Regions from separate parts of the Nocardia tengchongensis genome, predicted to be linked through region 3. Evidence: riboswitches for the same ligand, from Rfam matches in the RefSeq annotation. Region 3 holds a riboswitch; each other region holds the start of a gene.

Region 1 (10,361 bases), on a different contig from region 3:
GCGGATCGGGCGCTGCGGGGATTGTTCACCGCGCGCGGGGCGTGGCGGATTCTGCTCGGTGCGCGCGGGCCGGCGGGGTGGCTGCTCGGTGGTGCGCCATTCGTGGCGGTCGGGGGCGCGCTGCGGTTCGGGCGGGTAGTGGTGCTCGGGCGCGGTGTTGCGGTCGGCCATGGCGCGCGCCGACCAGCGGATGGCGTAGCCGATCACGAAGCAGGGCAGTGAGACCGCCACGAAAACGAGGACCGCGGCGATGACGCCGCTGCCGATTCCCAGTACCAGCAACTCCCAGCCGGGGTAGCAGGTGGTGCCGGTCGAGCAGTCGCCGTAGGTGCGTTGCCCGTACTGCCAGGCGAGCAGTCCCAGGCCCGCTCCGAGGGCCAGCGCGAGCAGCGTATTGGCGATGTACCAGCAGCGCAGCAGTTTCCGCAGGAAGATCAGGGTGCCCAGTTGTCCGGCGTCGAGGCTGTCGGCGATGTCGTCGCCGACGCCCAGATGCCGCCCCCATCCGGATGGTTCGACGGCCTCGGCAACGGCGGGGCTATTGGCGTACCGGCTTGCGGTCATACTGGTCGATCCTTCTGCACCTCGAACAGTCCACGAGCACAGGTTGATTCGCAATGCCGCCCCGAACTGAATCCAAACTGGGTCGATCATTGCAGCGTCGGGCGATCCGCGCTCACCTTGTGGCGGAATCGGTCCTGGATGCGCGGCGGCGGCGCCGGGCCGGGATCGGGGGTCGGCCCGGCGCCGCCGGGATCGCGGCGCCCGCTGCGCGGCGGGGACGCGGGGTGACGAGTCTCGGGGAAGAGGACTCGCCGTCGTCGTGTACCGCTGGGTGTCTGCGCTTTTTCACCCGGGCACTTCGGACAAACAGAACGTTAGCGATGCAGTTGCTGAAATGCGATGTGAGCGTGGGAATTAGGGGATCATTAGGGGCTGTTGACGTTTCGCGACCAGGGTGGTGCAGCGAAAGGGTTGCCGGAGATCATCTTCCGGGCGCGCGAACCGACGGGTCGGCAACGACTGGTCCGATACGGGCGTATCGGGGGTGCGCAACGCCGACACTGCATGTATGCGCCAATGGCGTCGCAGTTTTCATTCACCCGTTCATCTGGGGAGATGATCGACAATGATTCGGTCACGCAAGTCGGCTCTGGCCGCGTTCACCACCGCTACCGCCGCGGCCGCGGCGCTCGTCCTGGCCGCGCCCGACGCGGCCGCCTACGTCAGCAGCGTGAACATCGCCACCGGAACCAGCATCGGCGGCGGCTACGGCACCAACTGCGCCTACACCGTCACCGTCAACGGCAGTCCGAACGAGTACGTGTGGCTCTACGACAGCAATGCGGCAAGCTTCAATCCACAGCAGTTCAGCCTGGGCACCGGCGGTACCGCCACCTCGAGCTGGACACCGACCTCGACCGGGACGCACTACGTGCAGGCCTGGACCTACAACGGCTCCCAGTGGGCGACGGTGACGGTCAATACCGGCATCAATCTGGGCAGCGCCTGCGTGGTCACCAAGTGAGCGCGGCGGGTTCACCCGCGCATTCTCGGGTCGCCCGCCGGTGAGCCGAGCCGGCCGATGGGTTCGCGTATCGGCCGGTCCGGGGCCGGGTGTGCGCTCACACCCGGGCCCGGGCATTACTCTTGACCCGGTGCAGACCGAGCAGCCTCCCTCCGAGGAGCCCCGCATCTGGGGTGGAACGACCCTCACCGAACGCCGTGAGGCGCGCCGCACCGCCTTGCTCGAGGCCGCACTGGATCTGATCGGCGAGTCCGGGGCGGGCGCGGTCACCATGCGCGCGGTGTGCCGGCGCGCGACACTGACCGACCGCTATTTCTACGAATCCTTCGCCAGCCGCGACGAGCTGCTCGATGTGCTCTATCGCCAGATCGCCGACGAGTTCCTCGATCCGATGACCGCGTTCGCCGTCGCCGACTCTCCCGACCGCGATCGGGCGCTGTCGGAAACGTTGGTGGACAAGGTGCTTCAGGATCCGCGCAAGTCGCGGCTGTTTCTGGTGGAGCCGTATTCCTCGACCGGGCTGGGACAGACCACGATCGCGGTGATGCCCGCCTTCACCCGGTTGATCCAGGATCATCTGTTCGCCCACATCGACGATCCGGTGCGGCGGCGGCTGGCCGCGGTCACCATGGCCAGCGGCAATGCGGGCATGTTCTCGGCGTGGCTCAACGGCACGCTGCGCGCTACCCGCGAGCAGATCGTCGATCATCTGGTGCAGACCATCGACGCCTACCGCGGGATGTATCGCGGCTGACACCGGCCCGGGTTGCCGGGCGGGTGCGGGGCGACGGCGGTCACATCGGGTTGCCGATCGGCGCGTACGGGTGTTTACTCGCTGACGCAAGGTGCCGTCGTTAGCTGAGGCTCCTTCACGGATACAGGCCGGCGATCCCGAACGTCGAGAGACGCCCCGGATCAGGACAGGCTTCCCCGAGCTAAGGGGACGCCCCGACCGGCTCCCGCCCAGGTGGCGGGTTACGCCGTGGAGTGCTGAAGGTCTTACGAGGGGTGGTACCGCACCGGCGAATCCCCGCCGGTCCCACTCCCCCGGCATGCACGCGACGCTGTGGCGTCGCGTTGTCGATATGTGCCGAGGAGGTGGTGGGCGTGCCCGATGGACCGGGACCGAGTTCCGTTAGCCAATCGTTCACTAGGCGACACTCCACTTATTCCTCGGCGGTTACCCCGTTCCCGGTAGCGTCCGATTCCTGAGTGCGCCGTCATCTGCTGGGAGATCGAGATGACCACCTGGGAAATGCTGCTCCGCCTGGCCACCGGTGTCGGGTTGGGCGCGATCATCGGATTCGAGCGTCAGTTCCGTGCCCGCATGGCCGGTCTGCGCACCAACGCGCTGGTCTCGGCCGGTGCGACGCTGTTCGTGCTGTTGTCGGCGCACGGCTTCAACGGCGCCACCGCCGACCCGACCCGCGTTGCCGCGCAGATCGTTTCGGGTATCGGCTTCCTGGGCGCGGGTGTGATCCTGCGTGACGGGTTCAATATCCGCGGCCTCAATACCGCTGCCACCCTGTGGTGTTCGGCCGCGGTCGGTGCGCTCGCCGGTGCCGGCATGTACTCGACGGCCGCGGCGGGCACGGTCGCGGTGGTGGTGGTCAATACCGCGCTGCGCACCGTGGCCCGGTCGGTGGACCGCCCGATCGCCGACGGCACCGACGCCCAGGACGCGTTGTATGCCTTCCACGCCGATACCGACGACGCCCACGAGGCGCAGGTGCGGGCGCTGCTGGTGCAGTCGTTGACGCGCACCGACTTGCGGCTGGTGTCGATCTCGAGTCATGACACGTCCCCGGGCCGCGTGCAGGTGCGGGCCGAACTCACCGGCGATCGTCGTGACGATCGTCAGATGGAGTCCGCGGTGAGCCGGTTGAGCTTGGAGCCTTCGGTGACCAGTGTCGGCTGGCGCACCGTGCCGCGGCCGGTGGAAACCGAGCAGTGAGCACGGTTCAGACCATGGCGGAGGGGACGAGGGTGGTCAGGCCGCCGTCGACGAGCAGGTCGATGCCGGTGATGTAGGAGGCGTCGGACGAGGCCAGGAACGCAACAGCGGCCGCAACCTCGTCGGATGTTCCGATGCGTCCGGTGGCGACGAGGGATCCGGCGGCGGCTTGGGCTTGCGGGGAGGCTTCGGCGCGGAAGGCGGGGGTGTCGATGTAGCCGGGGCTGATCGAGTTGACGCGAATTCCCTTGGGGGCCAGCTCTGCTGCGACGGTGCGGGCCACGTTGTGGACGGCGGCCTTGGTGGCGCTGTAAAGGGCCGCGCCGGGGGCGCCGCGGTAGAGGGCGAAGGAGGCGTTGACGACGATGGCGCTGCCGGGGCCGAGCAGCGGCACGGTGGCCTGGATGGTGAAGAAGGCCGCCTTGACGTTGATGGCGACGACGCGGTCGAATTCCTCGGCGGTGACGGCGGTCAGGGGTTGGAAGGCTCCGATACCGGCATTGACGAACACCACGTCGAGGCGACCGAATTGTTCGGTGATGGTGCGGGTCAGTGCGGCGAGGTCGTCGGGGTCGGTGATGTCGCCGGCGATCGCGGTGGCGCGCGGGCCCAGGGCGGTGGCGGCGTCATCGAGGCGGGCTTTGTCGCGACCGGTGATGATGACGTGCGCGCCTTCGTCGATGAGGCGCTGCGCGGTGGCCAGGCCCATGCCGCTGCTGCCGCCGGTGATGAGGGCGATCTTGTGGTCGAAGCGGGATGCGTTGTGCGTCATGGCTTCAGCGTGCCGGGGCCGGCGCGGGGCAAACAGTGCGTGTTTATCGTGGGTGTGACACCACCACCTTCACGCTGGCGTCTCCCCTGTTCACGCCGCCGTGATTGTCAGGCGGGTGGGGCCAGGCGCAGGCGGTGCAGGCGGTCGAGGGCTTCGGCGGTGCCGGTGTCGGGGCGCGGGTTGTAGAGCACCACGTGCTGATCGGGCCGGTCGGCCAGGGTGAGCGTGGTGGTGTCGAAGTGCAGCTCGCCGGCGTGGGGGTGGTGCAGTGCGTTGACCGCTTGGGCGGCGGCACCGACATCGTGGCGCGCCCACAGGGTCGCGAATTCGGGGCTGCGCTTCGCGAGTTCGGTGACGACGGCCTCGAATCCGGGATCGCCGGGGCAGGTGGCGGAGTCGGCGCGGTAGGCGGCCACGACCGCGGGTGCGCCGTGGGCCCACACCTGTTTCATGGCGAGGTAGCGGGGGTTGGTGAAGTAGGTGATCAGGCAGTTGTGGCCGGGGCCGTCGTAGTCGAAGACGGCGCGGGCGGCGTCGTTGTAGGCCAGCACGCTCCAATAGCGGTCGCGCAGCACCGCGGGCCGGGTTCCCCAGGCGTCGAGCAGGTTGCGGGTTTCGGCGGTGACGTCGGTGCCGGAGTCTCCGGCGCGGCACGGCGGGTTGAGTCCGGCCAGGACGTAGAGGTGGCCGCGTTCGGTGGCGTCGAGGCGCAGGGCGGCGGCCACGGCGTCGAGGACGTCGCCCGAGACGGTGATGTCGCGGCCTTGTTCGAGCCAGGTGTACCAGGAGACGCCGACTCCGGCGAGGACGGCGACCTCTTCGCGGCGCAGGCCCGGGGTGCGGCGGCGCCCGGCGGCGGGCAGTCCGACCTGGTCGGGGGTGATGCGGGCGCGTCTGCCGCGCAGGAACTCTCGCAGTTGTTCGCGGCGCACGCCCACTGGGTCCATACCTCACGCTAACAATCGCGGGGCCCGTTCGGTTCCGGCGACGGTTAGCATGTGACCGGATTTCGGGTTGGAAGGGGGGCCGGATGCGGCAGATTCTGGTGGCGGCGCTGGTGGCACTGGTGGTGTCGATCACGGTGACGCCGTTGCTGATTCGATTGTTCACCCGGCGCCGGCTCGGGCAGGCGATCCGCTCCGACGGTCCGGCCAGTCATCTGGCCAAGCACGGGACCCCGACGATGGGCGGGGTGGCGATCCTGGTCGCGCTGTGGTGCGGGTACGGGGCGGCGACGCTGGTGGGCCGGCATTTCGAGGGGCGCGGGCCCTCGGCGTCGGGGCTGTTGGTGCTGGGGTTGGCGACGGCGTTGGGTGCGGTGGGGTTCGTCGATGACGCGGTCAAGTTATCGCAACAGCGCAGTCTGGGGTTGACCGCGTCGGGCAAGATCGTCGGACAGTTGTGCGCGGCGGTGGTTTTCGGGGTGCTGGCGTTGCAGTTCCGGGGCGGGTCGGGGCTGACGCCGGGCAGCAAGCAGATCTCGATCGTGCGCGACATCTCGACGGTGTCGCTGGCGGTGGCGGGGTTCTTGCTGGTGGTGTGCCTGATCGTGGTGGCGTGGTCGAACGCGGTCAACATCACCGACGGTCTCGACGGTCTGGCGGCGGGGTCGATGGGGTTGGCGCTGGGTTCCTATCTGCTGATCACGTTCTGGCAGTATGCGCACGCGTGCGCGACCAAGGCGGTGCCGGGCTGCTACACGGTGCGTGATCCGCTGGATCTGTCGGTGGTGTGCGCGGCGGGCGCGGCGGCGTGTGTGGGATTCCTGTGGTGGAACGCGGCGCCGGCGAAGATCTTCATGGGTGACACCGGGTCGCTGGCGTTGGGCGGGCTGCTGGCGGGGTTGTCGATCACCACGCGCACCGAGTTGCTGATGGTGGCGGTGGGGGCGTTGTTCGTGGCCGAGATCGTGTCGGTGGCCTTGCAGATCGTCATGTTCCGCACCACCCGCACCCGGGTGTTCAAGATGGCGCCGTTCCATCATCATTTCGAGCTGACCGGCTGGCCCGAGACGACGGTCATCATCCGGTTCTGGCTGCTGGCAGCGATTTCGGCGGCGACGGGGTTGTTGTTCTTCTACGCCGAGCATCTGGCGAGCACCGGGCCCCGGCACTGAGTAATACGAAAGGCCCACCCGGATCGCATGTTCCGGGTGGGCCTTTCGGTGACGCGATTGCTCAGTGCACGACCGCGGGTGCGTCGACCGCGGCGGGTGCGGCGGGTTTGGTGCGGGGCAGGAAGAACGCCGGGATCAGCGTGGCCAGCAGCAGCACGGTGGCCACGACGAAGGTGTGGGCGAAGGCTTGGGCGGCTTGGTCGAAGCCCTGGGCCAGCACCGGCGCCGGCACCTGCTGCGCCACCCGCGGATCGTAGTTGGACGCGATGGCCATCTTCGCTTCCGGGCGGTGGTTGAGCAGGGTGGTCAGCACCACGGAAATGGTTGCGGTGCCGATGGATCCGGCGGTCTGGTTGACGATGTTCATCAGCGTCGAGCCGCGCGCGACCTCACCGTGGGTGAGGGTCTGGATGGCGGCGGTCATGGTGGGCATCATGGTGCAGCCCATGCCCAGACCCATCACGAACAGCACTCCGCACAGCAGCGGATACGGGGTGTCGGCCTTGACCTGGGTCAGTGCGGCCATCGACACCGTCATGATGCTGATGCCGGTGAGCACGATCTTGCCGGGCCCGATCTTGTCGACCAGCCGGCCGGCGATGGGCATGGTGAGCATGGCGCCCAGGCCTTGCGGGGCGATGAGCAGACCGGCGGCCAGGGTGGATTCGCCGCGCACCTGCTGCAGATACGAGGGCAGCAGCAGCCCGGATCCGAAGAACGCCATGGCGAACAGGGTCATGGTCATCACCGCGTAGCGCAGCGATTTGTTCTTGAACAGTCGCAGTTCGATCAGCGGGTGTTCGGTGCGCAGGGCGTGGAAGACGAATGCGATCAGCAGTGCCAGGCCGATGACGGCGGGGATGAGGACCTTGGCCGATTTGATGGTGCCTTCCCCGGGGATGGAGGACACGCCGAACAGGAAGGCGGCCAGACCGGGTGAGGCGAGCAGCATGCCCAGGAAGTCGAAGCTCTGCGAGGGTTCGGGATTGTCGCGCGGGAAGATCGTGTAGGCCAGGATCAGCGCGATGATGCCGATGGGCAGGTTGATCAGGAAGATCCAGTGCCAGCTGAAGGAGTCGATGAGCCAGCCGCCCAGGATGGGGCCGCCGATGGGGCCCAGCAGCATGGGCACGCCGAGCACGGCCATGACGCGTCCGATGCGGGTGGGGCCCGCGGCGTGGGTCATGATCGTCATACCGAGTGGCATGAGCATGCCGCCGCCGAGGCCCTGGATGACGCGGAAGGCGATGAGGGACTCGATGTTCCAGGCCGTCGAGCACAGCACCGAGCCGATCACGAAGAACACCAGCGCCATCATGTAGAGGCGTTTGGTGCCGAATCGGTCGGCGGCCCAGCCGGTCAGGGGGATGACGGTGGCCAGCGCGAGGGTGTAGCCGGTCATGGACCAGGCGGCGATGGCGTAGGTGGTGTTGAAGTCGTGCTGGAAGGTAGGGATGGCGACGGTGACGACGGTGACGTCGAGGATCGACATGATGGCGCCGAGCACCACGACACCGGCGATCTTGAAGACGCCGATGTCCAGCTTGTCGTCGGCGGCGTCGGCCGCCTCGGTATCCGGAGGGGTGGTCACCGCTTCAGCCTGCCAGCCGGTCGGTCGTGAAACCAGCACATTTTTCTCTCGATGGCCATGCGCAGGTCCTCTCTAGCGCGGACGGGTCGCTTCGGAGTCGGATCACCAAAGCATATCGAGCAGTAGCAAACCTGGAGCGATTTCGTGACGGCCCCGCGACGTCGGGCCCCGCGCGTACGCTGGCGATCTCGAGCGGTGCGCCGGTGAGGAGAACACACGCGATGACCGACCCGGTAGTGGGCTTGACCGGTACGCTGACCTCGCCGATCCGGGGCGCGGACGCTCTCGGTGAGGTCCAGGTCGCCATCCGAGGGGGAACCGAGCTCTATATCGCGCGTGCCCGCGAGCCGCTGCCCGCCGGCGCCTCGGTGCTGGTGGTGGCCGCCCATCCCGGTCGTCTCGTCGATGTTGTTGCGTGGGTCCCGCTTCCGGGCGATCGATTACTCGGAATGCTTTGAAAGAACCACAAGGGGAGTCACACGATGCTGGGTTATCACGTTCCCGATCCCGATGAGGCGATGCTGGTCAGCGGTGGCCGCCACGGCAAGGACGGCGGCGCGCCGTTCCGGGTGATCATCGGTCACGGCGCCTGGGTGGTGCCGTTGTTCCGCAAGGTGCGGTATCTGTCGCTGGCGATGTTCGAGGCCGAGATCGGCGAGCGCTGCGTCACCAAGCAGGCCATCCAGCTCGATGTGCGGGCGGTGATCGCGTTCAAGGTCGCCAACGACACCCAGTCGATCGTCAATGCCGCGCAACGGTTCCTGTCCGAGCAGGAGAAGGAGATGAGTGTGCTGACCGGGCGCATCTTCTCCGGTCATCTGCGCTCGATCGTGGGCTCGATGACGGTGGAGGAGATCATCCGTGAGCGCCAGAAGCTGGCCGACGAGGTGCTGGTGGCCTCGAAGGTGGAGATGAGCAATATCGGGTTGTGGGTGGACTCGTTCCAGATCCAGCACATCGACGACGGCAATCTGGGCTACATCGCCGCGCTGGCCGCCCCGCACAATGCCGCCGTGCAGCGGGACGCGCAGATCGCGCAGGCCTCCGCCGCACAGCTCGCGGCCCAGGCCGAGCAGGAGTCCCAGCGCAAGCAGGCCGAGTATCAGCGTGAGACCGCGATCCTCAAGGCGCAGTATCAGCGCGATATCGACAAGGCCAATGCCGAAGCCGCCCAGGCCGGTCCGCTCGCCCAGGCCACCGCCATGCAGGAGGTGCTCGCCGCCCAGGCCGAGCAGGCGCGCAAGCAGGCCGAGTTGCGTGAGCAGCAGTTGCAGGCCGAGGTGGTCAAACCCGCTCGCGCCGAAGCCGATCGGGTGCGCATCCTGGCCGAGGCCGAGGCCGATCGCACGCGTATCCAGGCCGAGGCGGCGGCGTCGAACAATCGGATCGCGCTCGATCAGCTGCTGATCGAGCAGTTGCCCGAGATCGTGAAGCAGGCCGCGGGCGGGTTGTCGAACGCGAATCTGACGGTGCTCAATGGTCCCGACGGGGTGTCGGAGCTCGTCAACGGCATGGTGGGTCAGGGGTTGACGGTCTTCAATTCGTTGCAAAAGGCACTTTCTTCCAACAATGATCAGCCTGCGGACTAAAGTGACCGCGAGAGGGACGCGGCGACGAGGAGCGGGTGTTCAGGTGTCCATCGGGAAATTGGTGTCGTTCGACAGTTCCAGGGGTTTCGGGTTCATACGCCCGGAAGATGGCGGGCCGGATGTGTTCGTGCATGTCAACGACATCGGGCTGGATGAGGACGAGCTGCGGCAGGGGCGGGTTTTCGAATTCGATGTGACCGAGGGTGATCGGGGTCCCAAGGCGATCAATCTGGCGGTGGTGCCGGGTCAGACGGCGGCGCCGGTGCGGCACAAGGGTAAGGAGCATCGCGGGTCGGGGCAGATGAGCGCGGCCGAGCATCGCCGGTTGATCACCGAACTGTTGCTCGATGCCTCCCCGCAGTTGACCGCGGCGGAGATCATCACCATTCGTGACCGGCTCACCGCGTTCGCCGATGCGCACGGGTGGCTCGAAAACTGACCGGTTCGCATTACGATCGGTCTCGGATCCGTCGCGAACCGAGGAGGCCGTGTGCTGTTGCCCGTCATGCCACCGGTGAAACCGATGCTGGCCAAATCGGTCTCGGACTTGCCCCGGGATCCGGGGCTGGTGTTCGAACCGAAATGGGACGGCTTCCGCTGCATCGTCTTCCGCGATGGACCCGAGATCGAACTGGGTTCCCGCAATGATCGACCGCTGACCCGGTATTTCCCCGAGCTGGTGGAACTACTGGGTAAAGCGCTGCCGCCGCGCTGTGTGGTGGACGGGGAGATCGTGGTCGTCACCGAGAACGGCCTGGACTTCGACACCTTGCAGCAGCGGCTGCATCCGGCCGCGTCGCGGGTGAACAAG
Region 2 (10,361 bases), on a different contig from region 3:
CAGCAGGTGTTGCACCGCGCCCGCCACCACCCGATAGGCGAGCCAGGCCGGGACGATGACCAGCACGATCAGGCGCAACGCCGACACCGTGGCGGCGAAGAGCAGGTAGCCGAGGCCCATGCCGCCGGGCGAACCGAATCCGTGGCTCTCCGACACCGACGCCAGGACCGGGCGCAGGGCGAGATACAGCACGACGGGGATCAGTGGGAAGCGGATCAGCCGCCAGACGGCGCGCAGCCAGGCGGGCGGTTTCATCGCGCCAGCTCCGGCCCGGAGGTGAGGAAGGCGAGCAACAGTGCGTTGCCGATCGCCCCGCCGTTCGCGAAGCGCAGCCGGTTCCCGCTGCGCAGCGGCAGGCCGGTGAGGTCGGTGGTGCGGAAAATACGGGTGAACACGTCGCGGTGACCGAAGGCGCGGGCGGGGGCGAGCGCGAATGCGGTGGCCGACACCGAGATTCCGAGAATCACCGGACCGCTGTCGATGTCCCCGGGTCCGTCGGAGCCGCCGCCGTATTCGTGGATCGCGCCGAATCCGAGCACGCTGCGCTCCTCCCGGAACAGTCCGGTCGCCAACTGTTCGGCGAGCGCCCGGTCCGCGAAGCCGGCGAAGTAGGCCGCCAGTCCGGTGCCCGAGGCGCGCGGGGCGTCGTGCGCGTGCCCGTCGGCGCCCATGCGTTGCAGCACCAGCCCGGTACCCGGGTCGATCTGGACCGCGCGGACCTGCCGAGCCCAGTGCGCGAGGACGGCGCTGTGGTCGGCGCCGGTCGCGCGGCCGTGCACGGCGATCGCGGCGGCGACGGCGGCCACATCGGTCGGGTAGGCCTCATCGGGAAAGGTGTCGATCAGCGCGGTCGGCGAGGCGAGCAGCCGCCGCTCGTAGGAAGCGACGAGCGCGTCCTGCCGGGCGGCGAGGTCGGGCGGAAAGGCCGGATCGACCAGGCGAGCCATCCCCAGGGCGAGGGCCGGGTAGGAGAGGTAGGCGTGCCCGTTCGCGGAGTCGGGCACGGTCACGCCGTCCTCGCCGTGCCAGGCCGCGGTGAACACCGGCCGCATCTCGGGCAGCAGTGTCTTGGCGGCCGCGCGGGTCGCGACGGGGGCGTAGCGGTCGCGCCATTCGGGGTGCGCCAGCGAGATCTGCGCGAGGCCGAGCGCGGTCATCTGATGTGCGATCAGTCCCCACATGCCGGTCAGCTCGCCACTCGATCCGTTCGCGCGCTGCTGATCGTCGGCGGCTTCGAAGGCCACCGACTCCTCGGCCAGCGCGCGCACCCGTCCCGGATCCCCGCGCAACCAGGCGTCGGCGTCGCGGCCGCACCACCAACTCGGCAACAGACCCGCGATCGTCACCGCCGCCACGACACCGGCCGCCAGGGCGAGCGGACGGCGAAACCTGCGTGAGCGGCGTGACACGCCGTCCGGACTCCCCATGTCTCCGAACGTACCTGGATTCGCGTACCAGATGCTATGCGCGGCGGCGGGTTTCGAATCCTTCGAGCGTTCTCACAGTGCGCGCGAAAGCTATTCCGGTCGATCGTCCGAAATACGACGCGGTCATTTACCGGACCACCGCGCCAAGCAGGGTTGAAACACAATCCGGCGCTTTGTTCGTTAATCCGGGATATTACCCTCGCGTAGCCGGGGCGGCGGGTGCATTCTGGAGAAGAGAAAGGAATCTTCGCTGCTCGAGGGAGGTAAGGACATGGTCAGGGTGACAGCGGTCGAACAGGACGGTCAGCACTGGCATCCGCATCCCGGTGACGCTATCGAGGACCCGCGAGAAGGCGCGGCGCTGGTGATGTGCCTGCTCGGGATCGCGGCCTTCGGCATGACGATCGTGGCGGCCGCGTCGAAATTCTACGGCTGGGCGCTCATCGGCGGGATTGCCGCTGCGGTACTGATTGTTTCGGGCCTGTTGATGATCCGGTTCGAATACTTCCGCGAATTCAAACGGGAGCAGCAGGTCGGGCGGCAGGGCCACAACCCGTTGGTCCGCGCCGAGTACCGGCCGCGCCAGCTCAGCTCGTGGCAGGTCCGGAAGGGCGAAGGCATCGAGTCGTGACCGGCTGACCGGCCACGACCCGACACCGAGCTCCGCTCCCGCTACTTCGCCGGAGCCGGGGTGAACGGCTGGTTGATGGTGGTGAAGTACTGGATCGCGGCGGCGATGGCCACCGGGGCGGTCACCAGGAGCAGGCCGCCGATCGCGCCGAGCGCACCCATGGCCGCGGCGCCCGCGAGGCAGCCGACGACCGCACCGGGCAAGAAGGAGAACAGGCCGCCGATGATGCCGGTGGCCAGCGTGGCCCCGCCGCCGACGGCGATGCCACCCAGGGCGCAGCCGACGGCCGCGCCGCCGACGCCGCCGACCAGGGTCCCGATGGTCGCGCCGACGGAGATGGTGTCCTTCATACGGTTCCACGCCGCCTGCTCGCGGTCGTAGGGGGTCTTCCAGGGAGCGGTGTCCTCAAAAGGCAGCGCGACCGGCTGGTAGGCCGCGTGCTGCAGATCGAGCTGCGGCGTCAAAGTGACAGTGCGCTCCCGGATTTCGGCCGCGATCGGGAAAACGAAGTCGTCCACCCGGAATGTCAGCTCGGTTCCGGCAACTACCGTGCCATCGGCGCCCTTGATCTTGAAAACGCCATTCTCCACGTCCATCGAGCCGATATCGGTGGAAATGACCGCCGATCGGTCGGTAGCGGATGCCGAGTAGTGAACGGCACCGACGTCACCCACCTCATGGTCGGCGTTCGCTGTTCCTGCGGTAATTGCCGTGACGGCGGCCACCAATGCGGTAACCGCAGCGAATCCACTCTTGCGCACTTGATTTACCTCGATTGAGTAGGCCCGCGGAATTAAACCTCATCGCAGGATCAGTTAGTGACAAGCAAACCCTAAGTCTGTTCTCAGCTGATCGGCAATGCATATTTGCCATAAGTGACTCGTTACACATCCGTGGCTATCCCGTTGCACGCCAAGTGAATCCGCCGTTCATTCAGGTATATCCAATATGTCTCGAAGATGAACAAACGGGGTTTCAGCGAACCGACCGGGCCGGATTTGACAAGCACCCGACCCGGGCTCACCATTGCCCAAGTCAGCACCTCGCTAGGCGAGGCTCCTGTACGAACACAGGCCACTGATCCGACGACGTCGAGAGACGCCCAGGGTTAGGACAGATCACCCCGGATTAAGGGGTGATCCGAAGTGGCTTCCCCGGGCCGCGAGCCCCCGGATACGTCGTGCAGTGCCGAAGCTCTGACGAGAGGGGTGCGGGGCCTTCGCTGTTCGTGTGCGCGGCCCTGGTTCCTTCTTGCCGTGCGCGTTGCGACACCACGATCAGCGGCGTCCCCGTACGCCTCGGCGGCAAGGAGGTGAGGGACGAACCATGAGTTCCGGCGATAGTCCGTATCCGAGTACGTATTTCACGTTCTCGACGTCCCCGGCCCGCCGCATTCCGGTCACCGGCTGACCCGTTCCCGCTCGAGCTGCCCCGGCGCACCCTGCGCCGGCGTCGGCGCGCGCCGTGGTCAGGTCGATCGCTGCCCGAAATCGGCTGCCGCCGGGCGTATTCCGCATGCCCGCAGAAACTGCTGATCGAAAGCGAGGGACAGGCCATGGCCTTCTTCGCGAACGGCTCCGGCCGCCGCACCTCCACCGTCGCCGCCTCCGGCGCCACCGCCACTCCGCCCGGTGACACCGCCGGCCCGACGGGCGCCGTCATGGACAGCGCCCACGTCGGCGACATCGTCGGCGCGTTCGGCTCCATCGGCCGCCACGACACCCTCGAGGGGCGCTCGCGCCTCCAGCGTTTCCGCATGCTGCTGGCCATCATCGGCCCCGGCCTGATCGTCATGGTCGGCGACAACGACGCCGGTGGCGTGGCCACCTACGCGCAGGCCGGGCAGAACTACGGCATGGCCCTGGCCTGGACGCTGATCCTGCTGATCCCGGTGCTGTATGTGAACCAGGAGATGGTGGTCCGCCTGGGCGCGGTCGCCGGAGTCGGCCACGCGCGCTTGATCTTCGACCGCTTCGGGAAGTTCTGGGGCGCGTTCAGCGTGGGCGATCTGTTCGTGGTCAACGCGCTCACCATCGTCACCGAATTCATCGGTGTCTCCATGGCGCTCAGCTACTTCGGGCTGCCCAAGGACGTGGCCGTGCCGCTGGCCGCCGTCGGGTTGTTCGCCATGGTGGCGGGCGGGTCGTTCCAGCGCTGGGAGCGGTTCCTGTTCGGGCTGATCGCACTGAACATCGTCATGTTCCCGCTGGCATTCCTGGTGCACCCCAACCGATCCCAGGTCGTGCACGGCTTCGTGCCCTCGTTCCCGGGCGGGCTGAACTCGACGCTGCTGCTGCTCATCGTCGCCATCGTGGGCACCACCGTCGCACCCTGGCAGCTGTTCTTCCAGCAGTCCAATATCGTCGACAAGCGCATCACCCCGCGGTGGATCCGTTACGAGCGCATCGATCTGTGGGTCGGCATCGTGGTGGTGATGGCCGGGGCCGTCGCCATCATGACGGCCACCACCTTCGGGCTCGGCGGCACCGTCGCGGCCGGGAATTTCACCGATGCGGGCGCGGTGGCGCGGGCGCTGCACGACCATGCCGGGCCCACGGTGGGCGCGCTGTTCGCGCTGCTGCTGCTGGACGCGTCGCTGATCGGGGCGAACGCGGTGGGCCTGGCCACCACCTACGCGCTCGGCGACACCTTGGGCAAGCGGCATTCGCTGCACTGGAAGATCTCCGAGGCGCCGGCGTTCTACGCGGGTTACGCGGCGCTGCTGGCGCTCGCGGCGGCGGTGTCGTTCAGCCCCGATCACGTGCTGGGCCTGCTCACCCAGGGTGTACAGGCGCTGGCGGGGGTGCTGCTGCCCTCGGCGACGGTGTTCCTGGTGCTGCTCTGCAATGACAAGGCGGTGCTGGGGCCGTGGGTGAACACGGTGCGGCAGAACATCGTCGCGGGCGTGATCGTGTGGTCGCTGGTGTTGTTGTCGCTGGCGCTGACCGCGGCGACTTTCTTCCCCGGCATCACCACCGCGAACCTGGAGCTGGGTTTCGGCGGGGGTGCGCTGGTGGGCGTGCTCGGTGGCGCGGGCATGCTGATCGCCTGGCAGCGCGGCCGACGCCGGGAAACCGAGCGCACGGCAAAGGAATTCGGGAATCTGGACCCGGATCAGGTGGAGGAGCTCGAGGCGACCCGGCTGACGCGGGACGAGCGCAGGGCCATCCTGCGGGCCGACCGCGACACCTGGCGCACCCCCGCGCTGGACACCTTGGAGCGTCCGGCGTTCTCCCCGGGGCGCACCGCGGGCATGCTGGCATTGCGCGGATACCTGCTGGTGGCCGTGATCCTGGTGGGGGTCAAGGTGGCTCAGGCCATCGGCAGCTGAGCCCCGGGCCGTCGGTGGCCCGTACAGAACCCGACATCTCGGGTGGGCCGGCGCGGAACTTCCGCGTCGGCCGGGTCGGTCAGAGTTCGTCGAGCTCCGGAATCGGGGGCAGCACCGGCTCGGGCCATTCCTCCAGGGTCGCCACCTGGAGATGGATGAAGGCCGCGATGCGGTGGCGGGCCGAGGACGGGAGTCGCTCGATATCGGCCGCGCTCAGGACGTGTGCGCCGAAAGAATGGGGCTGGGGCGCTTCTGGGTCGGGCGTTTCGGGAACAACCTCTAGCTTCGCCCGCGAAGCAGTGGCCGGAATGACTGGCTCATCCGGGTCTGCGGCAGCGGCGGCGGTTCGCACCATTCCGTGACCATAACCCTTTGATAACGCACACGGGACGCGTTGGCGCACTTGTGTCTTCGCGCTGCGAATTCAGCGAAGCCATTGTAAAGGCACTTTGAATGTGCAGGCAGACATGGCCGTCCGGAAATCCGTTCGGCTCGCGCCGGAAGACTATGGTGATCGGCGTCACTCTGTCAACACATCGGACAAAACTCCCGGAAGTGACAGCGAAACCCGCTGGAATGCTTCAGATCGGGCGGCACGCAATGGCATACAAGTCACGCGCCGGACCGGTCGGCTTCTGGCCGATCGGCCACACCGCCCGCAACTGCCGTTCCAGATCCAGACCCGTCACGCCGGGCGACACCAGAATTCCCTCGGCCAGCTCGGTCGCGACGGCCAGCGAACTCAGCACCGCCGGCGCCAGGCCGTCGGCGACCGCGGTCTTGATGGCCGTCGTCGAGGACAACTCCAGCGCGACGGCCGGCTCCCACCCCGGGACCTCCGCCGTCATGGCCCGCTCGAAGGAGTTCCGGGTTCCCGACCCGGGCTCGCGATAGATGAGAGGGGTGCGCGCCAGCTCGCCCGCGCCGATCTCCGCGCGCCGCGCCCACGGATGACCGGGCGCGACCACCACGACCAGCCGATCCCGCGCCACCACATGGCTTTCCAGCTCCCCCGGCAGCCGCGGGCTCTCCACGAATCCGATTCCGGCCCGCCCGTCGAGCACCGCCCTGGCCACCTCGGCCGAATTGCCCGATTCCAGCGCGATGGAGGTGTCCGGCATCCGCGCCCGCAGACCCATCAGCCACTTGGGAAACAGGTACTCGGCCACCGTCTGGCTCGCCGCCACCCGCAATCGCGAATCGCGTTGCGTGCGCAGACTGTCGATCCCGGCGTCGAGGCGCGCGGCCGCGTCCACCACATCGCGCGCCCACTCCGCGATCAGCGCCCCCGCCGCGGTCGGCCGCGAACCGAGCGTCGTCCGCTCCAGCACCGGCACGCCGACCAGCTGCTCGAGGTAGCGGATCCGTGAACTCGCCGACGGCTGACTGATCCCGTGCGCCTTGGCCGCGCGCCCCAGACTGCCCAGCTCGATCACCGACAGCAGCAGGTCGAGGGCGGACAGATCGGGGACGCGCGGGGACAACGGCATAGATCGAGTCTATGCGCGCCCCGCGACCGGGTCCGATGACCTCGGCACCGGCGGGCAGCCGCCCGGTGGCGATGGAATCACCGCACGAGGTCCAGGTCGGCGGGCGGCCGCCAGGTGGCGACGGAATCAGCGCGCGACGGCCAGGTCAGCGGCGGCCGCCACGCGCTCGACGATCGGCCGCCAGGTTTCGAGTGCGTGCACGGTGAGGCCGACGACCTTGCCGGCGTCATCGGCGCGGCGCAGGGCGATGGCGGCGGTGAATTCGGGATCGCTCTCGAAGGCGGCGATCTCCGCGGCGGTCATGGGTCCGCCTTGAGCGACCAGCGTGCGGCGGCTGGACGCCGACAGCGCCGCGGCGTGGGCCGAATCCGTGGCTGCCAGATACCGTTTGGCCACCACGTGGAGTTCCACCAGTCGCGCGACGCGTGCACCGAGCAACCCGCGCACGGCGTCACCGCCGTGGACGCCGTGCCCCGCGTCGTCGCCGGGCACGAGCACGTGTCCGATGTCGTGGACCAGTCCGGCGACCTGGAGTTCCTCGTCGGCGGGGAAGTCGCGGCGCAGCAGCTCGGCACACTGCCGGTCGTGGTCGAGGATGTCGACCGGATCGCCGCTGCGGTCGGGCATGTCCCAGGCGTCGTGGCAGTCGGCGAGCAGGGCCATGAGTTCGGCGACGGTGGCCGGCGCGGAGACAGTTGCCACCTCGGCGACCTGGGCCGACTGGGCCGACTGGGCCGACTGGGCGACGGTAGCGGCCCGGTCGTTCGATGCGGCGGTCGCGCGGTTCACGAACGCACCCTACGGCGCGTGGGCAGCACTCGCCACCGGTCGCCGAATTGCCTGCTCGATGACATGAGCTGCACTGATCGAGATATCAATGATCTGGTACCGGGTGCGGCTCCGCGCCAATTCGGAACGCGTCGGACAATATTCAGCGAACAACTGCGTGGCCGGCGGACGGGTCACCGTGCGCCGGATCCTCTGGAAGGAGCCTCCCATGCACGACCTGTCCGGCAAGACGATTCTGATCACCGGCGCGGCCCGGGGCATCGGTGCGGAGACCGCGCGGCAGGCGGTCGCGGCCGGGGCGAATGTGGTGATCGCGGACGTGCTCGACGATGACGGCAAGGCGCTCGCGGCCGAGCTCGGCGCGCCGGCGGTCTACCAGCATCTCGACGTCACCTCCGAACTCGACTGGGTGACCGCGCTGGCCGCGGCCTGCGAAGCCTTCGGCGGCACGGTGGTCGACGGACTGGTCAACAATGCCGGGATCTCGACCGGCGAGCTGCTGGCGAACGAATCGGTCGAGCACTTCCGCAAGGTCATCGACATCAACCTGGTCGGGGTGTTCCTCGGCATGCGGACCTTCATTCCCGCGCTGAAACAGGCGGGCGGCGGCTCGATCGTCAATGTCTCCTCCGCTGCGGGTCTCATGGGCTTGGCCCTTACCGGCAGCTACGGCGCGTCCAAGTGGGCGGTGCGGGGCATGTCCAAGGTGGCCGCCATCGAGAACGGCACCGACCGGATTCGGGTGAACTCGGTGCACCCGGGCATGACCTACACGCCGATGACCGCACAGGTCGGCATTCGGCAGGGCGAGGGCGGCTATCCCAATACCCCGATGGGCCGGGTCGGCGAGGCCGGCGAGATCGCGGCCGCCATCGTGTTCCTGTTGTCGGACGCGGCCGCCTACATCACCGGCGCCGAACTGGCCGTGGACGGCGGCTGGACCGCCGGGCCCACCGTGAAATACGTGATGGGCCAATGATTCCGCGACGCTAACGCTTCTCGATCCGGCCGCCCGGCGGGGCGACGGCGCCGCGGGCCCGCAGGTACGTCTCCAGCGCGTCCAGATCGATGGGCCCGACCAGGGTTTCGCTGCTCTGGGTGAACACCGTGAAGCCGTCGCCCCCGGCAGCCAGGAAGCTGTTGGTCGAAACCCGGTAGACCGCTACGGGATTCAACGGCTCCCCCGCGACCCGGACGCTGCCGTCGATCACCTTGTGGCCCTTGGGCGCGGTCTCGGAATAGGAGTAGGAGATGCCCGCGACGGCCAGCACTGCGGGCTTGCTGGCGTTGTCCCACTGCTGTTCCAGCAGATTCAGGATCTGCTGACCGGTCAAGGACACCGCCACCACCTGATTGCCGAACGGCTGCACCGTGTAAGCCTGCTCGTAGGTGATGTTCCCGCCGCCGAGTCCCGCGCGGACGCCGCCGGGATTCATGAACGCCGCCACCGCCCGCACCGAGGACATGGCGTCGAGCATGGAGTCGGCGATGACATCGCCGAGCGGGGAGTCACCGGCGGGCGCGGGTTCGGCGGGCAACGGCGCGGCGGCGGTGCCGATCACCCGTTCGGCGCGCGGTTTCGCCTGCGCGGCATAGAAGTCCACCAGTTTCGCGGTGGCCTGGGCGGGCGTGATGTCACGGGTGACGACCCGGTTCACGGCCGAGGCGTCGACCTTGCCGTCGTGGAAGCGCAGGGTGACGTCGGTGACGAGGCGACCGAAGGAGGCGGCCTGCGTGACGACCTTGCCGTCGAGGGTGCAGTTGTAGGCCTGGTGGCTGTGCGCGGTGAGCATGACCGAGACGGCGGCATCGGTCTTGTGCGCCAAGGCTTTCACGCCCGGTGCGATGTCCTCGCAGCCGTTGTAGTCGGCCGGGCGGCCGTGGGTCTGCTGCGCGCCGCCGTCGTGCAGCAACGCCACCACGGTTTCCGCGCCCGCGGCCTTCATCGCCGGGACGTTCTTGTTGATGGCGTCGGCTTCGTCGCCGAAGCGGTAGCCGCGAATGCCTTCCGGCATGACGATGTTGGCGGTGTCGGGGGTGACCACGCCGACCACCCCGATCTTGTGCCCGCCCAGCTCCAGCATGGTCCACGGCTTCGAACCTGCCGGCAACTGCCCGTCGGCGTCGGTGACGTTGGCGGCCAGGTACGGGAACTTGGCGCCGGTGAAGGGCTCACCCGGACTGCAGCCGTCGATCGCGCAGCCGCCCTGCTGTATCCGCCGCAGTTCGGCGACACCGTGGTCGAATTCGTGATTGCCGACCGACGACGCCGCCACCCCGATCGCATTGAGGAAGTCGATGGTCGGCTCGTCGTGGAACAGCGCCGAGATCAGCGGGCTGGCCCCGATATTGTCCCCGGACGCCAATACCGCACTGTCGGGATAGGCCGCTTTCAACCGAGCCAGGTGCGCGGCCAGAAAGACCGCTCCCCCGGCGGTGTACGTGCCCACCTTGCCGTTGGAGCCGTCCGGCGGCTGCAGGTTTCCGTGCAGGTCGTTGATGCCGAACAGATGCACCTCACCCGGTTGCGCCTTGGGCAGGTCCGCTGTCGAAACCGGTTGCGCGGCCGTCGAAGTCGCGGGCGCGGCCTGGTCTGCTCCGCCGCACCCGCCACCAGCCCCAGGCTCATCGCGGCCGCGCACAGTCCCAGCACCCGTCGTCGACTGCTCATGGGTATCGACTCTGGCAGATGC
Region 3 (10,361 bases):
TCGTCCTCGAGCTTGCGGCGCAACTGGGCGAGATAGACACGCAGGTAATGGGTTTCGGTCGCGTACGACGGGCCCCACACTTCGCGCAGCAGTTCCCGGCGGCCGACCAGTTTGCCCTGGTGGCGGACCAGCATCTCCAGCACGCCCCATTCGGTGGGGGTCAGGTGCACGTCGCGCCCGTGCCGGGTGACCTTCTTCGCGGCCAGATCGACGGTGAAGGAAGAGGTTTCGATGACCGGCTCGGCGGTGTCGGCGGTCGTCGCCGAGCGGCGGACCGCGGCGCGCAGGCGGGCCAGCAGTTCGTCCATGCCGAACGGTTTGGTGACGTAGTCGTCCGCGCCCGCGTCGAGCGCCTCCACCTTGTCGGAGGAGTCGGTGCGGGCCGAGAGCACGATGACCGGGACGGTGGACCAGCCGCGCAGTCCGGCCAGCACCTCGATGCCGTCGATATCGGGCAGGCCGAGGTCGAGAATGATGACCTCGGGGTGTTTCTCGGCTGCCGCGCGCAGGGCCGCACCGCCGGTGGACGCGGTCGTCACCTCGTAGCCGCGCACCGACAGATTGATGCGCAGGGCGCGCAGGATCTGTGGTTCGTCGTCGACCACCAGGACTTTGATCGGCGCCGCCGCCGCGTTCGTCACCCGTTCTCCTCTTCAGTGTCCGCGGGGTCGTCGCCCCCGGGCAGGTCGATCACCATGGTCAGTCCGCCGCCGGGGGTGGGTTCCGCGTGTACGGTGCCGCCCATGGCGTCCACGAAGCCGCGCACCACCGACAGGCCCAGGCCCACGCCGGTGGAGGTGTCGCGGTCGCCGAGCCGCTGGAAGGGCTCGAACAGTTGATCCTCCAGGCCGGTCGGTACGCCGGGGCCGGTGTCCACCACGGTAACCGCCACCCGCTTGCCGACCTGCTCGGCCGCCACCCGCACCATCGAATCCCGGGGCGAGTAGCGGGCGGCATTGTCGATCAGATTGGCCAGGACCCGTTCCAGCAGACCGGAATCCGCGCGCACCGCGATGGTCCCGACATCCACCTTCACCCGGTCCATGGTGGTGCGGCGCATCCCGCGGGTACCCATGCCCATCAGCGCGTGATGCACCACCTCGTCGAGGTAGACCTTGCGCATCTGCGGTTTGATCACCCCGACCGCCAGGCGGGAGGAGTCCAGCAGATTGCCGACCAGCGCGGTCAGCTGATCCACCGATTCCTCGATGGTCTCCAGCAATTCGGCGGTGTCCTCGGGGGAGAACTCGACGTCGTCGCTGCGCAGACTCGACACCGCCGCCTTGGCCGCGGCCAGCGGCGTGCGCAGGTCGTGGCTGACCGCCGACAGCAGGGCGCGGCGCAGCTTGTCGGCCTCCATGACCGCCTGCGCGGCACTGGCCTCGGCGCGCAGCTGTTTCTGCTGCACCAGTCCCGCCGCCTGATTCGCGACCGCGCCCAGCACCAGGCGGTCCCCGGACGTCACGGCTCGTCCTCGCAACAGCAGCCAATGCATGTCATCGCCCGCCTCCACAGCGGTCTCGGCGTCACCGACCTTCGTCGGCGGCTGATCTCCCACCGACGCGAGCACCTCGTCATCGGTGACGAGACTGACCGCGTCCTGGCCGTAGGTCTCCCGCGCGCGTTCCAGCAGATCCTGCAGGTTCGCGCCGTGCAGCACCGAGCCCGCGAACAAGGTCAGCAGCTCGGCCTGGCGAGAAGCCTTGCGCGCCTCCAGCGCCCGCTTGGCCGCCACGTCCACCAGCGCCGCCACCGCGACCGCCACCAGCAGCAGCACCACGATGGTGAGGAAATTGTCGAGCTGATCGATGGTGAGACTGTGGCGGGGTTCGGTGAAGAACCAGTTCAGCAACACCCCGGACAGCAAGGCGGACAGGGCGGCCGGGGCCACGCCGCCCAGCAGCGCCACCGCGATGACGCCGATGAAGAACAGGGCGCTCTCACCGCTGAGATCCAGCAGGCGGTCGAGCCAGAAGTAGATGACCGCGCAGATCAGCGACGGCACGAAGAACGCCGCCGACCAGGAACCCAGATTGCGTTCCCGCCGCGTCAGCGCCGACCAGCGGAAGCCGCCCTGATTGGATTCCTCGTGAGTCACCATGTGGACGTCGATCTTGCCGGACTCCTGCACCACGGTCGCGCCGATGCCCTCGTCGACCATGCGCGCCCAGCGCGAGCGCCGCGAGGTGCCCAGCACCAGCTGGGTGGCATTGACCTGGCGGGCGAAATCGAGCAGCGCCGTCGGCACGTCTTCGCCGGTCACGGTGTGCAGTTCGGCGTCGAGACCGGTGGCAAGATCGCGCAGCCGGTGCAGCCGTTGCGTCGACACCCCGGCCAGGCCGTCGCCGCGCACGATGTGCAGCACGATCAGTTCGGCGCTGGACTTGGCGGCGATGCGGCTGGCGCGCCGCACGATGGTCTCCGATTCCGGGCCGCCGGTCACCGCCACCACGACGCGTTCGCGCGCCTCCCAGGTGGTGGTGATCTGGTGGTCGGCACGGTATTTGGCGAGCGCGGCATCGACCTGGTCGGCCAGCCACAGCAGCGCCAGCTCCCGCAGGGCGGTCAGATTGCCGGGCCGGAAGTAGTTGCGCAGCGCGGCGTCCACCTTCTCGGCGGCGTACACGTTGCCGTGGGACATTCTGCGCCGCAACGCTTCCGGGGTGATGTCGACGAGTTCCACCTGGTCGGCGGCGCGAACCACCCAGTCCGGCACGGTTTCCCGCTGCACCACGCCCGTGATCTGCTCGACCACGTCGTTGAGGCTCTCCAGGTGCTGCACATTGACCGTGGACACCACGTCGATGCCCGCGTCCAGCAGCTCCTGCACGTCCTGCCACCGCTTCTCGTGCTTGCCGCCGGGAATGTTGGTGTGCGCCAGCTCGTCCACCAGCACCACGGCCGGCGCGCGCCGCAACACCGCCTCGACGTCGAGTTCGGGCAGCGTCGCCCCCCGGTATTCGACCATCTTCGGCGGGATGCGCTCGATCCCGGCGAGCAGCTCCGCGGTCTTGCTGCGGCCGTGGGTCTCCACGACCGCGGCCACCACATCGCGTCCACGCTCCAGCCGCCGATGGGCTTCGCCGAGCATCGAGTAGGTTTTGCCCACGCCCGGGGCAGCACCCAGGTAGATGCGTAGTTGGCCGCGTTTCACTCGTCCATCATCGCGCGCGGTGCGCGGATGCCCTGCTGCGCCGTGCGGACGGGTTCGCGGGTGGTTTCGGCGTTGGCCAGCATGCGCAGCATGAGGGCGCAACCGAGGAACCCGAAGATCACCATCAGGGTGACGGCGACGTGCGGCACGGTTTCTCCTTGTATATGTGCGGGTATCGCCCCGGCCGTGGCCGGGCTCCCCACTTCATACCTCCGATGCTGGTCAAGTCGCCGATCCTGACGGTTTCTTTACGACGGTGTGTCGGGTTGTTGACGCCATCCGAGCGGACCGAAGCAGACCGAAGCAGATGAAAACTACGGGGCTAGCCGTTTGACGCTCTCATTACATGGGACCTCGTTCAGGCAGTCCTTTCAGCACTACGTCGGGCGAGGGTCAATTCTCGGGCAGCGCATCCTCGCCGAAACGTCCGCCACCGACTGTTCGTGTGACGTCAAGGATCACCCGTGGCGCGCTGGGCTTGTTCGCCGACGCGAGCATGCCACGGCACGTATGGGCGGTTGACCGGTTAATCCTGCGGGTTGTTACGGCGAGCGTGGGGTTGATCGGTCGTCGCTTGCCGTGATGCTGCGTGGTCGACGGGATGGACAGCTGCCCGCGGTGGTCCATTGCCGGACGCGCCAGCGTGGTGCAAGCCCGGCGCAAGCGAAGACAGCGAGCGTGGCTGTGCACCGGTTCGGTGTGAGTGGTCGATCTTGTTGTGAGAGTGAGCGTGCGATAGTGCGAGTTGTGATTGCCGGAGCGGGGCTGGGCGGGTTGTGCCTGGCACAGGGGCTGCGCGGGAACGGCATGGAGTTCGAGGTGTACGAACGGGATGCGGAGGCGGATAGCCGAACTCAGGGGTACCGCATTCGGATCGATGAGACCGGGCAGCAGAGTTTGGCCGAGTGTTTGCCGGGGGAACTGGTGGAGATGTTGCGGGACACGTCCGCGGTGGCCGGGTCGGGCGGACGGTTCGTCGACGTGGAGTTGAACGAGGTATCGGGGCGGGTGGTGGATACGTGGCGGCCCTCGGCCGTCGAGGGCGCGGACACGGCCGAGGATGGTGATCTCAGTGTGAACCGGCAGACCCTGCGCGAGATTCTGATGACCGGCATCACCGATAAAATTCGGTTCGGCAAGGAGCTGATACATGTCAGCGAGAGCGCGGGCGGGGTTACGGCGCGATTCAGGGACGGGACCAGTACGGTGTGCGACGTGCTGGTGGCGGCCGACGGGGTGAACTCCGCGGTACGCAGGCAACTGGTACCCGCAGCTGATCCGGTCGACACCGGGATGGTCTGTCTCTACGGCAGAACCACGCTTACTCCCCGCACCCGCGCTCTGGTCGCCGAAACGCTGCTCGACGGAACGTCGGTGGTATTCGCCGAGGGATTCGCCGTCATCGTGGATGCGATGGCATTCCGCGCGAGCGCTTTCGACGGGCGTCGCCTCACACCGGTGAACGACTATCTGTACTGGGCGTGTTTCGGAACGCGCACGGCCCTCGGATTCGCCGACAGCGGAGAACTCGATGGCGACATGCTCGAGACGGCCGTCGGCATCAGCGCGGATTGGCATCCTGGACTGCGGGCTGTTTTCACTGCCTCCGATCGGAACGCGTTGGCAGTCTTGCCGATTCGCTCGGCCCAGACGCTGACGGATTGGCCGGGCGGCCGAGTGACCGCGCTCGGCGACGCCGTTCACGCCATGAGCCCGGCCGGCGGACTGGGCGCGAACACCGCTCTGCGCGATGCCGCCACCCTGTCCATGTGTCTCGGCTCCGGCCGGGGCACGCTGCTCAGCGCCGTTGCCGACTACGAGCAGCGCATGCATCGCTATGCCCGGGAGGCCGTCACGGCATCCCAGCGTGGAGCCGAACGGCTGACCGCTGCTGCCGCGTCACGCAACGTTGGGTAGGTAATCCGACATCGGTGGTCTTGGCGGGGGCCACCGGCTCCGCAACGCCATCCGCCCGGTGCCCTGTCAGTGGCGTCGGCCACGGTCGAAGAATGAGCGAATAGCGGTTTTGACTTTTAACGAGTCGTTAACTAGGTTCCCTGTTGCACCTCGATAGGCGAGGCTCCTGCACGAACATAGGCCACTGATCTGACGACGTCGAGAGACGCCCAAGGTTAGGACAGATTTCTCCGGATCAAGGGGTAATCCAAAGTGGCTTTCCGATTCGGAACACGTCGTGCAGTGCCAAAACTCTGACGAGAGGGGTGTGCGTCCGCCCCGAGAGTTCCGGGCGACCTCCCCGCGTGCGTTGACGAATCGCGTTCTACCAGTGAGGAGGTCGGGTAGCAAGATGGCACCCGATGATGACCCGGGATCTCCGGGCCGGCCCCTCCGCCTCGGTCCGGGCCGCTAGCCAGCACACCAACACCGCGTCGATATCTCGACGCACGTAATTCTCCGATATCACGATGCCGCCTGCGCGGCACCGGATTATTCGCGTGCACATTTTACGAATGAATTCGGAGATTCGCATATATATCCGACCCGTCGGCACCACCGTGCTCGACGGTATTCGATGCTGCCCGGAAACCGATGCGGGCAGCGGTATCCCGAGGGGAAACATCCCGATGAGAATTCGCTTGCTCGCATTCGCCACCGCGGCGCTGACCGCCGCCGGACTGGTCGCCCCGGCTGCCGCTTCGGCCACAGCACCCGGACCGGACGTCCGGCTCGCCGACGCTGTGAACGTTCAGGCCGTGTCCGGCGACGCCCGGATCGTGGACCGATCGGTGGTGCTGCACACCGACCTCGGCACGTTCCGAACCACCGCCGACCAGCTGCAGATCCTCGATCCGCAGGGCGTGGTGGTGGGGGCGATCCCGCTGACCATCACGAAGCAGGACACGACGTACCCGATCGACGCCCGCATCGACGGCGACAGCGCCACCCTCACCCCGAGCCCGGATCGGGCCCGACCGGTCAGCGCCGAGGAACGACGCATCGCCGCGGAGCTGCACGCCGTCGCGGAGGCGCAAGCCGAAGGCCCTGCGGCACAGCAGATTGCCGATCCCGACAGCTTCGAGGATCGGATGAATACCGTCTTCCAGAACGTCAACAACGAGCTCACCGTGGCCCTGGCGGTGGGCACGCTGCTGGGTGCCGTCATCGGCGCGCCGCTGGGCTGCGTCCTGCTGGGCGCGGGCCAAGGTCTCGCGGTCGGCGCATTGACGTTGGGCACGTTGGCGATTCCCGGCGCCATCACCGGCTGTCTGGAAGGCGCGGTGGTCGGGGCCGGAATGGGCGTCGTGGTTTTCAACCTGCTCGTCGGCGTACCGGCGGTGCTGGCCTCGGCCGTCCACGCCTACAACGTCATGACCGCACCGCCCGCGGTCGCCGCCGAATCGACCAACTGAGTTGCGACGAAGCCGCTCGGAGCGAGGTGAACAGCAATGACTCTTGAATTGACAATTCCGGACCGCCCCAAGACGACTCCCGAGGTACCGCGGGTACGCGGCCGGCTCCGAGCGGTGGACTACCTGATCATCGGCGCGGGCGTGCTGCTGATCCTGCTGGTGCTGCGGCTGTTTCGGGACATGTCGGTGCCCTGGACGCCGGATACCGGAACCGAGGCCGTATCGACCGATCCCGCGAATCTGCCCTATTACGCGGCCCGCACCACGCTGCGCATGTTCATCGGCCTGGCGGCGTCCATCCTCTTCACACTGATCGTCGGCCAGTGGGCGGCACGCTCGCGGCGAGCCGAGAAGGTGCTCATCCCGGCCCTCGACGTGCTGCAGTCGGTGCCGGTGCTGGCGCTGGTTTCGATCACGGTCACCGCGTTCGTGGGCCTGTTCCACGGCTCGTATCTGGGCGCGGAGGCGGCGTGCATCTTCGCCATCTTCACCGCGCAGGCCTGGAACATGACCTTCGCCTACTACCAGGCGCTGCGCAATATGCCCCGGGAGCTGGATGATTCGGCCCGCATGATGCGGCTCACCCGCTGGCAGCGGCTGTGGCAGCTGGAGGTGCCGACGGCGATGGTGCCGATGATCTGGAACGGCATGATGAGCTTCGGCGGCGCGTGGTTCATGCTCGCGGCCTCGGAGGTCATCACGGTATCCGGCCGGGACGAAGCGTTGCCCGGCATGGGTAGCTTCATCGCGGCGGCCACCTCGGAGGCTCAGGTCGGCAATCTCATCGTGGGTGCGCTGGTCATGGTGCTCACCATCGTCCTGGTGAACGTGGTGTTCTGGCGGCCGCTCACGGCGTGGTCGGAGCGATTCCGGGTGGAGCACACCGAAAGTGCGCAGGCCCCGAGGAGTCTGGTGCTCGACCTGCTGCGCCGCAGCACGGTGCCGGGCCGGCTGGCACGGGTCCTACGACCGGTCGGTGAGCACGTCGATCGCCTCATGCGGGTCTTCGGGCGCAGCACCCGTTCCGCCTACGACGAGCGCGCGGGCAGCCGCATCGGCGATGTGCTCTTCTTCGGACTGCTCTTCGCCGCGCTCGCCTGGGGCACCTGGGCACTCGCCTCCTACTTCGAACGAACCGTTGGCCTGGCCGAATTCGGGCCGACCTCGCTGATGGGGCTAGCCAGCCTCGGCCGCGTGATAGTGCTGCTGGTGGTCTCCACCATCGTGTGGGTGCCGGTCGGCGTGTGGATCGGGATGAATCCGCGCGTCTGCCGGTTCGCTCAGCCGGTGGTGCAGGTGCTGGCCAGTTTCCCGGCCCAGTTCTTGTTCATCTTCGTCATCGCGGCGCTCACCTACACCGGCATCTCACTGAATGTCGGCGGCATCGTGCTGATGGCGCTGGGTGCGCAGTGGTACGTGCTGTTCAACGTGATCGCGGCGGCCGGGCAGATCCCGACGGACCTGCGCGAGGCCATGGACGATCTCGGCGTGCACAGCGTGCAGCGCTGGAAGTCGTTGATATTGCCCGCGATCGCCCCCGGCTACGTGGTCGGCGCGATCACCGCGTTCGGCGGCGCGTGGAACGCCACGCTGGTCGGCGAGGTCGTGGAGGCCGGGAACACGCGTATGGAGGCCTACGGCCTGGGCGCGTACATCACCAACGCCACCACCGACGACGTCTTCGCCAGGGTGCTGCTCGGCACCGTGGTGATGAGCGTGGTCACGGTGACGATCAACCGCCTGTTGTGGCGACGCCTGCAGCGCACCGCCGAACGGCGATTCTCGCTGAGCTGAAACACTTTTCGAAAGGAGGACCCATCGTGTCCGCCCCCATCATCACCGTCGATCGTGTCACCAAGAACTTCACCAACCCCTCCGGCGAGCAGCTGCCTGTGCTCTCGGATGTCTGCCTCGAGCTGCGCGAGGGCGAAATCGTCGCGCTGCTGGGCAAATCCGGCTCCGGCAAGTCCACGCTGCTGCGGATCATCGCGGGCCTGACGCTCCCCTCTGCGGGGTCCGCGCGCATCCGGCAGACCGAGATCACCGAGCCGAATGCCGATACCGCCATGGTGTTCCAGACCTTCGCGTTGCTGCCGTGGCTGACTGTGCGGCAGAACGTCGAACTCGGCCTTCGCGCCCAAGGGATTTCGGCCTGGGAGCGCGGCGAGCGGGTCACCGACGCCATCGACATGATCGGCCTGGACGGTTTCGAGAACGCCTATCCCAAGGAGCTTTCCGGCGGCATGCGCCAGCGGGTGGGATTCGCCCGCGCCCTGGTGGTGCAGCCGGAGGTATTGCTGATGGACGAGCCGTTCTCGGCGCTGGACGTCTTGACCGCCGAGAACCTGCGCGGCGAGCTCATGCGACTGCGGGCGGAGACTGCCTTCCCGACCAAGACCATGCTGATGGTCACCCACAACATCGAGGAGGCCGTGCAGCTGGCCGACCGAATCCTGGTGCTGGACAACAATCCCGGGCGAATCAAGGGTGAGATCCAGGTGCGTCTCCCGCAGCCGCGAGACCCGCGCGGCGCGGGGTTCCAGGCGCTGGTGGACCAGGCCTATCGGATGCTCACCGACGTCACCTTCGATGGCAGCTGGCCGAGCATCACCCCCAGCCCCACTACCCGGCCGCTGCCCGATGCCGGGGTGGACGGAATCGGCGGCATGCTGGATTTTGTTGCCGCCCGAGGCGGGCGGGCCGACCTGCCGGATCTGGCGGGCGGGTTGCGCTTCGAGGTCGACGATCTGATGCCGCTGGTCGACGCCGCCACCATGCTGGGGTTGGCCACCACCGCCGACGGGGATATCGAGCTCACCCTCGACGGCACCCTGTTCACCGAGGCCGATATCGACAGTGCCAAGGCCATTTTCGCGCGGCTGGCGCGGGCCAAGGCGCCTCTGGTCGCGGCGATCGACCACGCGCTGGCCGGTGCGCGCAACCAGCGGCTGCGCGACGGCTTCTTCCTCGACCTGCTGCGGCGGGGCTTCACCGAGCACGCCGCGCGGCGACAACTGCGGATCGCCATCGACTGGGGACGCTATGCCGAACTCTACGAGTACGACGCCACCGAGCGGCTGCTCACCCGGCACCCGGACGAGGCCTGAGGAGGCGTCCGCCGTTGCGGCGAGCCCGGGCACGGCGCTCGCCCTCGCCGCGTTTCACTCGTCCATCATCGCGCGCGGTGCGCGGATGCCCTGCTGCGCCGTGCGGACGGGTTCGCGGGTGGTTTCGGCGTTGGCCAGCATGCGCAGCATGAGGGCGCAACCGAGGAACCCGAAGATCACCATCAGGGTGACGGCGATGTGTGGCACGGCTTCTCCTTGGATATGGACAGGTGCATCCGGCCGCGCGCGGGCGCGTGGCCGGGTTCCCACTTCTTACCTCCGATGCTGGTCAGGTCGGCGGTCCTGACGGTTTCTTTACGGCCGTGTCCGGTGTTGTTGACAGGATCCGAGCGGTCCCGGGGGCATCGTGACCTGGTCGCGCGGGCAGGATCCGAGATGGGCCATGTCCTTCGGCCGAAAATAGCTACTGATCAGCTACCATTCGTGACGCACGCGTCGTATCACCGGTAGCCAGGGGAGCATTCTCGCCTGCTGCAGCAGATTCCCAAGTCGAATCCAGCGAGAGGGTGGTCGAATGGCTCGTCGGTATGGAGGATCCCGGACCAGCGCGTCGCGACGCGCCTTGTTGCCGATTGTCGGCGCGATACCACTGGCCGTCGCCGTGACCTGCTCCGTCGCCACGGCCGAGGCCGCGGCGCAGCCCAGCGACCCGGCCGCCGCGCTCTTCCAACAGATTCAGGCCGGCCCGGTGCAGCCCGGCGTGCCGGC

The links. A riboswitch is a leader RNA that binds a small molecule or an ion and turns the genes downstream of it on or off. The one in region 3 is predicted to bind magnesium.
Region 1: it holds a riboswitch for magnesium, as region 3 does, so the genes downstream of both, ACYVKL_RS29860 (MgtC/SapB family protein) here and ACYVKL_RS34920 (DUF8020 domain-containing protein) in region 3, are expected to answer to the same signal.
Region 2: it holds a riboswitch for magnesium, as region 3 does, so the genes downstream of both, ACYVKL_RS32985 (NRAMP family divalent metal transporter) here and ACYVKL_RS34920 (DUF8020 domain-containing protein) in region 3, are expected to answer to the same signal.

Annotation. Positions count from the first base shown of each region.
Region 1 covers NZ_BAAGUM010000015.1:692,236-702,596, forward strand. Annotated here, with positions in the region: gene ACYVKL_RS29845 (hypothetical protein) at 1-564, opposite strand, end outside; gene ACYVKL_RS29850 (hypothetical protein) at 1,130-1,528, shown strand; gene ACYVKL_RS29855 (TetR/AcrR family transcriptional regulator) at 1,659-2,282, shown strand; M-box (ykoK) riboswitch at 2,372-2,545, shown strand; gene ACYVKL_RS29860 (MgtC/SapB family protein) at 2,769-3,482, shown strand; gene ACYVKL_RS29865 (glucose 1-dehydrogenase) at 3,490-4,254, opposite strand; gene ACYVKL_RS29870 (helix-turn-helix transcriptional regulator) at 4,362-5,201, opposite strand; gene mraY (phospho-N-acetylmuramoyl-pentapeptide-transferase) at 5,285-6,370, shown strand; gene ACYVKL_RS29880 (DHA2 family efflux MFS transporter permease subunit) at 6,432-7,961, opposite strand; gene ACYVKL_RS29885 (hypothetical protein) at 8,183-8,419, shown strand; gene ACYVKL_RS29890 (SPFH domain-containing protein) at 8,444-9,550, shown strand; gene ACYVKL_RS29895 (cold-shock protein) at 9,612-9,989, shown strand; gene ACYVKL_RS29900 (ATP-dependent DNA ligase) at 10,041-10,361, shown strand, end outside.
Region 2 covers NZ_BAAGUM010000017.1:424,570-434,930, reverse strand. Annotated here, with positions in the region: gene ACYVKL_RS33005 (hypothetical protein) at 1-255, opposite strand, end outside; gene ACYVKL_RS33000 (hypothetical protein) at 252-1,427, opposite strand; gene ACYVKL_RS32995 (hypothetical protein) at 1,699-2,058, shown strand; gene ACYVKL_RS32990 (DUF8020 domain-containing protein) at 2,100-2,786, opposite strand; M-box (ykoK) riboswitch at 3,094-3,273, shown strand; gene ACYVKL_RS32985 (NRAMP family divalent metal transporter) at 3,614-5,389, shown strand; gene ACYVKL_RS32980 (hypothetical protein) at 5,469-5,744, opposite strand; gene ACYVKL_RS32975 (LysR family transcriptional regulator) at 5,971-6,879, opposite strand; gene ACYVKL_RS32970 (inositol oxygenase family protein) at 7,006-7,668, opposite strand; gene ACYVKL_RS32965 (glucose 1-dehydrogenase) at 7,877-8,647, shown strand; gene ACYVKL_RS32960 (bifunctional metallophosphatase/5'-nucleotidase) at 8,658-10,310, opposite strand.
Region 3 covers NZ_BAAGUM010000018.1:66,685-77,045, reverse strand. Annotated here, with positions in the region: gene ACYVKL_RS34940 (response regulator) at 1-641, opposite strand, end outside; gene ACYVKL_RS34935 (ATP-binding protein) at 638-3,154, opposite strand; gene ACYVKL_RS34930 (hypothetical protein) at 3,151-3,303, opposite strand; gene ACYVKL_RS34925 (FAD-dependent oxidoreductase) at 3,833-5,071, shown strand; M-box (ykoK) riboswitch at 5,214-5,383, shown strand; gene ACYVKL_RS34920 (DUF8020 domain-containing protein) at 5,740-6,525, shown strand; gene ACYVKL_RS34915 (ABC transporter permease) at 6,562-8,319, shown strand; gene ACYVKL_RS34910 (ABC transporter ATP-binding protein) at 8,346-9,632, shown strand; gene ACYVKL_RS34905 (hypothetical protein) at 9,687-9,839, opposite strand; gene ACYVKL_RS34900 (hypothetical protein) at 10,168-10,361, shown strand, end outside.